One region of the Mycolicibacterium gilvum genome, then DNA from elsewhere that is predicted to be linked to it. Evidence: riboswitches for the same ligand, from Rfam matches in the RefSeq annotation. Region 1 holds a riboswitch; the other holds the start of a gene.
What was found. Region 1 has a riboswitch for S-adenosylmethionine ahead of DYE23_RS04915 (hypothetical protein). Riboswitches for the same ligand answer to the same signal wherever they lie in the genome.
Positions count from the first base shown of each region.

Region 2: it holds a riboswitch for S-adenosylmethionine, as region 1 does, so the genes downstream of both, DYE23_RS06575 (bifunctional o-acetylhomoserine/o-acetylserine sulfhydrylase) here and DYE23_RS04915 (hypothetical protein) in region 1, are expected to answer to the same signal.

Region 1 is NZ_UGQM01000001.1:1,041,735-1,046,147, reverse strand. It holds gene DYE23_RS04925 (SWIM zinc finger family protein) at 1-734, opposite strand, end outside; gene DYE23_RS04920 (plasmid pRiA4b ORF-3 family protein) at 828-2,156, shown strand; SAM riboswitch class IV at 2,202-2,313, shown strand; gene DYE23_RS04915 (hypothetical protein) at 2,362-2,955, shown strand; gene DYE23_RS04910 (hypothetical protein) at 2,973-3,275, opposite strand; partial or broken gene DYE23_RS04905 (ADP-ribosylglycohydrolase family protein) at 3,408-4,413, shown strand, end outside.
Region 2 is NZ_UGQM01000001.1:1,390,781-1,395,193, reverse strand. It holds gene DYE23_RS06585 (exodeoxyribonuclease III) at 1-806, opposite strand, end outside; gene DYE23_RS06580 (epoxide hydrolase EphH) at 878-1,711, shown strand; SAM riboswitch class IV at 1,775-1,894, shown strand; gene DYE23_RS06575 (bifunctional o-acetylhomoserine/o-acetylserine sulfhydrylase) at 1,935-3,275, shown strand; gene metX (homoserine O-acetyltransferase MetX) at 3,286-4,413, shown strand.

The DNA of each region.
Region 1 (4,413 bases):
CAGAGTGCGAGGTCCACCGGATCGGGCGCACCCTCCCGACAGGCCCGCGCGTACAGCTCGGCAGCCCGCTGGCATTCACCCCCGATGGCTCCGGACGAGTCGTCGGCATGCTCGGTGATCGAGCGCAGCAGCGTCAACGCAGACAACAGGGCCGGCCGCACGATCTCGGCGGCCCCATCGTTGAGGTGATTCTCCAGCTCGTCGAGCACCCGACCCGCCGTTTCGGCCGCCACGAAGGATTCCCGATAGTCGGTGAAGCCGTAGGATTGCAATGCATTTCGCACGTAGTCCTCGAAGTCGGCTTTGGCGGCGGCGTCGTCCCCGGACTCAGCCGTCGCACGTACCTCCAGCATGCGGCGAACTTCGCCGTCACGCCGTGCGAGCGTCATGACGAGGTCGCGGAGCTCATGGACGTCCATCGCGTCCACCGCTGCCCGCACCGCAGATTCGGGTGTGATGTCGAAGCTGCCTTCGCCGCGGGCGATCGCCGCGAGCCCGACCGCGACCAGATGCTTGCAGAAGTGACCGTCGGCGTGATGAAGGCAGGTACAGGAGCCGGCGGGTAGTGGACCTGACCAGTCCAGTTCGACGGTGTAGACACTCTTGGCCTGGACCGACGCATGTGCCTTGTCGGTGGCGACCCGCAGACCACGGACATAGCGGACGTAGTCTCCACCGCGGGCAAAGACCCGTTCGCCGGCCACATTGAGCAGCATCGCCTCCGATAACGGCATAGCGTCATGGTGCCCGACGAGCACATTCACCCGCGACCGGCACGGCTCTACAGTGATCAGGATGAACACGGCGAGCCTTGCGATGCGGGTCCGATGACGACCCGCTCGCACCTGCGTGTGGTGACCGACCTGGAGTCGCGGCCCGATCTGCGGCACCCGCGGCGACGTGATGTCGTCGTGTACCGGGTCAGGGTGGACATCGACGACGCCGATCCGCCGATCTGGCGGTGTATCGATTTTCGCTCGGATCTGACGTTGGACGTGGTACATCAGGTCCTGCAGGTGGCGTTCGACTGGACCGACTCCCATCTGCACCGCTTCTCGCTCGGCGGCGGGGCCTTCGACCGAGACAGCCAACTGTTTCTGTGCCCGTACGACGTCGAGGAGGCCGACTTCGAGGACGACGGCGTTCCTGCCGCCGAGACCCGTCTGGACGAAACCCTCACTACTCCTGGCGATGCGCTGCACTACCTCTACGACTACGGCGACAACTGGGAGCTGACGCTGCACCTGGAGCAGGTGCTGCCCGCCGAGGGTGAGTACGCGGTGGCGCTGGTCGTCGGCGGTGAACGGGCCGCCCCGCCGGAGGACTGCGGGCACCTGGTCGACGCGGTAGGCCTCGCCGAGGTGCTTCCCGACCCCGCCCGTTTCGAGCAGGATCGGATCAACGACGCGCTGCGCGGCCCGTACTTCGTGTTGCGCGACGCGAAGGTCGACCCGCGTCTGGTCGACCTGGTTCACCAGCTCGCCTACACCGCGCATGGCGACAGCCTGTCTCAGGCGGCGCTCGCGCTGACCGGGGAACCCATCTCGCTTGAGGCGGCGGATCTGGTCGGCCACCTGCGCGGCTTCCAGTGGTTCTTGGATCGGGCGGCAGACGGCGGCATCCCGCTGACCGGGGCGGGCTACCTCAAACCGGCAGACGTGGTGGAGGCGTCGAAAGTGGTTCCGGTGATGGCGGATTGGATCGGAGCGAAGAACCGCGAGGCGCACTGTTACCCGCTGCTGCAATTCCGCGAGGCAGTGCAGGATCTGGGACTGCTCCGCAAGGTCAAGGGCACACTGGTGCTCACGAAAGCCGGCCGAGCCGCCCAGCGCGATGTCAACGCGTTATGGGAGCACCTGGCCAGTCGGTCGAACCCCAAGCCCGGCGACAGGTTCCAGGTGCAGGCCAGCCTGGTGATGCTCGCCTACGCCGCGGCGTCCCCGGATAAGCAACTTCCGCTGAGCACAATCGCCGCGATCCTCACCGAACTCGGGTGGCGCCACGCGAACGGAACTCCCGTCACCGGATCCGTCGTGCGCGACCTCCCCGCATACGAGGTTCTGATCAACGTCACCGATCAGCCCGCCACCTGGCGTCGGCGTGACATCGTCAGTCCGATAGCGGCCGCGTTGGCACGGAGGGCGCTCGGCGGTTGAGGACAGTACGCCATCTTGTCGGTGCGTTGGTTTAGTCTGACTTCAGCTCACGAGCGGACGACTGTTCGGGTACCTGGCCCGTCGTCCCGGCAACCGCGCGACCACCGCACGGTGCCCCAGGGGAAGAGCGGGCACGCCCTGCGTGCAAGCGGTGGACGCCCGAGTGCGGCGTCGCGAGAAACGGCGAACGATGTACCAGCGAAAGGTGAGCGCCGCCGATGCGGCTCTGCGCGAACGTATTACCGAACTGTCCGTGCACATTCCGTGCGGCGGGCTGCGCGGACCGGTTCAGCTGCCCACACGATCACCTTCGGACCGAGGGGTGCGGTGGCAGTCCTGCCGACATGAGAACCACCCAGTTGTCTGGGGAGACGCCGACGTCTCGCGGGAACGCGACCTGTGCATCATCTGCCTCCGGGCAACGGCCGGCGGCCGTTCACGCTGGTCGTGGCTGGCGTGCCAGGACTGCCGGGCCGTCAACTCCGCGGTGGAGGCCGCGTGGGGTTTTCGTCCCTTCGCCCTGGGCCGGCACAGCGTGATGAACGGGTTCGGGGTGCGGGCCGGTGCCCCGCCGGAAGTCCAACAGCGGCAGATCGAGCGGTTGACAGACTTCGCGGACGGTATCGGCCGTCTACTGAAATGGCGCAAGCACGAGTACCGCCGGCTGGCGGGCCACTTCGATCCGCAGGCCGACGTTCCTCTGCGGGTATGGCAGCAGGAGCTTCCGCCTGGCCCACGTGCCTCGCGGGACGCCTTCGCTCGGCTGATCGGCCCGGAGTATCCGCTGCCACTGCCGTAGGCCGACTCCGGCGACGATCAACTTCTGTGCGACCGATCCGAGTCGACGCCAGTGATCAGCGCATCGTCGGCTCCGAGGCTGCGCAAGCAGTCGGCAACTCGCGTCCATCCGCTGCTCGACTTCGCTTCGGCACTTGCCTTTTCGGTCATCGCGATCACGAGGTCCCGGAGTGCAGCGTCTGGATCGGACAGTCCGCTCGAATAACGCTTGTCCAACAGGTACTCGCTCGCGAGTGCGCTTTGCGTGGCGGCGGTCCACACCATTCGGTCCAGAAAGATCTCCAGGATGCGCGCGCCCTGGGCTGACGACTGTGCCCCCATCGACAACATTCGGGTGATCCGTAGCCTCTGCCCGCCGCCATCTCGGGACGGTGTGTAGTCATTGTCGGAACCTCGGCGTACAGTGAGAAGTAATTAGCGCAAATATGCGCTAACGGGGTAGAGGGGGATGTCATGACGTCTTTGCATGACCGCATCGAGGGTGTCCTGCTGGCCACCGCGGCCGGTGACGCGCTCGGCGCGCCGTACGAGTTCGGCTCGCCGCGTGGCCCCGAACTCGAGGTCGCGATGGTCGGGGGTGGTATCTGGGAGCGCGGCGAGTGGACCGACGACACCTCGATGGCGATCGCCGTCGCCGAGGTGGCCGCGACCGGTGCCGACCTGCGTACGCAGGATGCCCAGGACGCGGTCGTCGCGCGCTGGCACGAATGGTCGCGGCGGGCGAAGGACGTGGGTGTTCAGACCCGCTCGGTGCTCACCGCCGCCGCGCAGGAGGGTGTCGTCACAGCAGCGCGCGCCCGTGAAGCAGCAGCCAGACTGCACGCGCGCACCGGTCGCACAGCGGGCAACGGTTCGCTGATGCGGACCGCGCCGGTGGCGCTCGCCTACCTCGACGACGAGGACGCGATGGTCGAGGCGGCACGGGCTTTGAGCGAGCTCACCCATTTCGATCCCGACGCCGGCGATGCGTGCGTGCTGTGGTGCTGCGCAATCCGGCACGCAGTGCTCACCGCGCAGATCGACGTCCGAATCGGGTTGCGCCACATCGACTGGAGCCGCCGCAAGGTGTGGCAGGAGCGGCTGGATGCGGCCGAGGCAGGACGCCCGTCGTCGTTCGCGCACAACGGCTGGGTGGTGGCCGCGCTGCAGGCGGCGTGGTCGGCGATCAGCACCACGCCCGTGCCCGTCGACGACCCGGCGTCGGGGGTGTTTCACGCTGATCATCTCCGGCTGTCGCTCGACGCCGCGGTGCGGGCGGGCCACGACACCGACACCGTCGCCGCGATCGCGGGAGGACTGCTCGGCGCGGCGTACGGGGCATCCGCGGTGCCCGTGCAGTGGCGAGAATTGCTGCACGGATGGCCAGGGGTCACGGCGCGCAACCTCGTTGGCGTGGCGTCGGCGATCCACCGTGGTGGTGAACCGGACCAGTTCGACTTCACCTATCCCGGTTCCTCGG
Region 2 (4,413 bases), 350 kb from region 1:
ACCGGGCAGTGGTCCGACCAGCGCAGCGCGTAGGCGGCGGGCCGTTCGGTGAGCACCGAGGTGGCGCGCGCGGCCAGGCCCGGCGTGGCGAGGTGATAGTCGATCCGCCATCCCGCGTCGTTGTCGAACGCCTTGCCGCGCCAGGACCACCACGCGTACGGCCCCGCGACGTCGGGATGGGCCTGCCGGACCACATCCACCCACCCGGTGCCGAGCACCTCGGTGAGCCACTGCCGTTCCTGCGGCAGGAAACCCGCCTTCTTGACGTTGCCCTTCCAGTTCTTGATGTCGTTCTCGGTGTGGGCGATGTTCCAGTCGCCGCACAGCACCGACTCGTGCCCGTCGACGACCGAACGCTGCAGCAACGCCGCCATCCGCGCCGCGACCGCGGCCATGAACCGCTCCTTCTCACGCTGGCGATCCGTCTCGGCCTCGCCGGTCGGGAAGTACACGCTGGCCACCGTGACGCCGGCGGTGTCGGCCTCCAGATATCGGCCGTGGGTGGCGAATTCCTCGGCGCCGCACCCGATCCGGAACTCGTCGATGGGTTCGCGTGACAGCACCGCCACCCCGTTGCGGCCCTTCATCGACGGCTCCGCAGACGCCAGATGCCAGCCGTCGGCCAGCACCGGGGCCAGCGCCTCGGCGAGCTGCGCGTCGTCGGCGCGGGTCTCCTGCAGACACACCACATCCGCGGCCGTCTCCTTGAACCACGGCAGCATGCCGAGGTTCTCCGGTGATCGCTGCTTGATCGCGGCGCGGATGCCGTTGACGTTGATCGTGCTTACCGTTACGGGACGCGTCACGGTCGCAGACCCTAACCGAATCCGGACACGGGCTTCTTGCGGTACCGCCGGTATCGCCATATCGTCGGCCCATGGCACCACGAGAGCCGATCCATCGCGGGACCGGGGAACCGATTGTTTTGCTGCACCCGTTCCTGTGTTCGCAGAACGTGTGGCGCACAGTGGCCGATCAGCTCGCCGACACCGAACGCTTCGAGGTGTTCGCGCCGACGATGGTCGGGCACCACGGCGGCCCGAAATCGCCCACCTGGCTGCTGCACACCGAAGTGCTCGTCGATGACATCGAGCACCGCATGGACCAGCTCGGATGGGATACCGCCCACATCGTCGGCAACTCCCTGGGCGGCTGGGTCGCCTTCGAGCTGGAACGCCGCGGACGTGCCCGCACGCTGACCGCGATCGCGCCTGCCGGCGGGTGGCCCCACCACTCGCTGTCGAAGTACGAGACTGTGCTGAAGTTCATCATGGGCGGACCCGCGCTGATCGCCGCCCGGTTGCTGGGTCCGCGGATCCTGAACGTGCCGGGCGCGCGCCGTCTCGCCACCCTTCCCGTCAGCGGACCTGCCGACGGCCCCTCCCAACGCGACCTGGCCGATCTCGTCGAGGACGCCACCCATTGCCACGCCTACCTCCAGCTGCTGGTCAAGACCCTGCGGATGCCCGGCCTGCTGGAACTCGCGGCGCTGGGCGCCCCGACCCAGCTGGTGCTGTGCGAGAAGGACCGCGTCTTCCCGACCCCGCGCGGCAATCGCTACTTCCTCACCCACCTTCCCGACGAGGCCCGGGTGGTCCGGCTCGACGGCGTCGGCCACATCCCGATGCTCGAAGCCCCGGGTGCGGTCACCGAGTTGATCGCCGATTTCGTCGACGACCACTCGGCCCCGTCCGGCAAAGCCATCGGCTGAGGTCAGCGCGTCGCCTCAGCCGCCGGTGGCAGTTCCCGACGCGGGTGAGATAGAGTTCGTCTCGGTCATGAGCGCCAGCGACAAGCCCCGGCTTGCTGGCCGGCAACCCTCCAACCGCGGTGGGGTGCCCCGGGAGACGACCAGGTTGAGTAGCCGAACACGGCTATAAGGCAAGCGCGGGTCCGCTGATGAAACGGGCCCCCTGTTTCACGGAGGACTTTCGATGACCGACCCCGATCTGACTGCTGGTTGGGCTTTTGAGACCAAGCAGGTGCACGCCGGCCAGACCCCCGACAGCGCGACGAACGCCCGGGCCCTGCCGATCTACCAGACCACCAGCTACACCTTCGACAGCACCGACCACGCCGCGGCCCTGTTCGGGCTGGCCGAGCCGGGCAACATCTACACCCGGATCATGAATCCGACCCAGGACGTGGTCGAGCAGCGCATCGCCGCGCTCGAAGGTGGTGTCGCGGCGCTGTTCCTGTCCTCGGGCCAGGCCGCCGAGACGTTAGCGATCCTGAACATCGCCGGCGCCGGAGACCACATCGTGTCGTCCCCGCGCCTCTACGGCGGCACCTACAACCTGTTTCACTACACGCTGCCCAAGCTGGGCATCGAGGTGTCGTTCGTCGAGGACCCCGACGACCTGGAGTCCTGGCGCGCGGCGTCGCGACCGAACACCAAGGCGTTCTTCGCCGAGACGATCTCGAACCCGAAGATCGATGTGCTCGACATTCCCGGTGTCTCGGGCGTCGCACACGACATCGGCGTGCCACTGATCGTCGACAACACCATCGCCACCCCGTACCTGATCCAGCCGCTGAGCCACGGCGCCGACATCGTCGTGCACTCGGCGACCAAGTACCTCGGCGGCCACGGCACCGCGATCGCCGGGGTGATCGTCGACGGAGGCACCTTCGACTGGACCGCCAGTGGCCGGTTCCCCGGCTTCACCGAGCCCGACCCGAGCTACCACGGCGTCGTGTTCGCCGAACTGGGCCCGCCGGCCTATGCGCTGAAGGCTCGCGTGCAGCTGCTGCGTGATCTGGGCAGCGCCGCCGCGCCGTTCAACGCGTTCCTCATCGCCCAGGGTCTGGAGACGCTGAGCCTGCGCATCGAGCGGCACGTGCAGAACGCACAGCGCGTCGCCGAGTTCCTGGAAGCCCATCCCGACGTGGTGTCGGTGAACTACGCCGGGCTGCCGTCCTCACCGTGGTATGGCCTCGGAAAGAAGCTGGCGCCCAAGGGAACCGGTGCGGTGCTCGCGTTCGAGCTGAGCGGTGGGATCGACGCGGGCAAGGCGTTCGTCAACGCGCTCTCGCTGCACAGCCATGTCGCCAACATCGGCGATGTGCGCTCGCTGGTGATCCATCCCGCGTCCACGACCCATCAGCAGCTCTCACCCGAGGAGCAGCTCGCCTCCGGCGTGACACCGGGGCTGGTCCGCCTGGCGGTCGGGATCGAGGGCATCGACGACATCCTCGCCGACCTCGAGTTGGGTTTCGCCGCCGCGAAACCCTCTGCCGCGGCCACCGATCCGAACGCCGTAGCGTCGTTCTGAGGGTTGTGACGTGACAATCGTGGACATCCTCTCCGAACGCGTCGCGCTGCCCCCCGAGGGTGAGATCGGCATCGTCGACATCGGCACGCTCACCCTGGAGAGCGGCGAGGTGATCGAGGACGCCTTCATCGCGGTGCAGCGCTGGGGCGAACTGTCGCCCGACCGGGACAACGTCGTGATGGTGCTGCACGCGCTGACCGGCGATTCCCACATCACCGGCCCCGCCGGGCCCGATCACCCGACGCCGGGCTGGTGGGACGGCGTCGCGGGCCCGGGCGCACCGATCGACACCGACACGTGGTGCGCGATCTCGACCAACGTCCTTGGCGGCTGCCGCGGCTCGATCGGGCCCAGCTCCACCGCGCCGGACGGAAAGGCTTGGGGCTCACGGTTTCCCGTGATCACGGTGCGCGATCAGGTGGCCGCCGACGTGGCCGCGCTCGCCCGCCTCGGCATCACCGAGGTGGCGGCGGTGATCGGCGGTTCGATGGGTGGCGCGCGGGCGCTGGAGTGGGCGGTGACCTATCCCGACAGCGTGCGTTCCGCACTGGTCCTCGCCGTGGGGGCGCGGGCGACCGCGGACCAGATCGGCACGCAGAGCACCCAGGTGGCGGCGATCAAGGCGGATCCGAACTGGGCCGGCGGCGACTACCACGACACCGGCCGCTCCCCCGATGCCGGACTCGAAATCGCCCGGCGCTTCGCGCATCTGACCTACCGCGGCGAGGCCGAGCTCGACGACCGCTTCGGCAACGACGCCCAGACCGGCGAAGACCCGACCACCGGCGGCCGGTACGCGGTGCAGAGCTACCTGGAGTATCAGGGTCGAAAGCTGTTGGCACGCTTCGACGCCGGCACCTACGTCCTGCTCACCGACGCGCTGTCGAGCCATGACGTGGGACGCGGACGCGGCGGCATCGCGGCCGCACTCGCCGGTTGCCCGGTGCCGACCGTCGTCGGCGGGATCACCTCCGACCGGTTGTATCCGTTGCGTCTGCAGGCGGAGCTGGCCGAGCTGCTGCCCGGCTGCGATGCGCTCGACGTCGTCGAATCCGCCTACGGGCACGACGGATTCCTCGTCGAGACCGACGCAGTCGGCAAGCTGATCAGGCGCACGCTCGACCTCGCGGGCAAATGA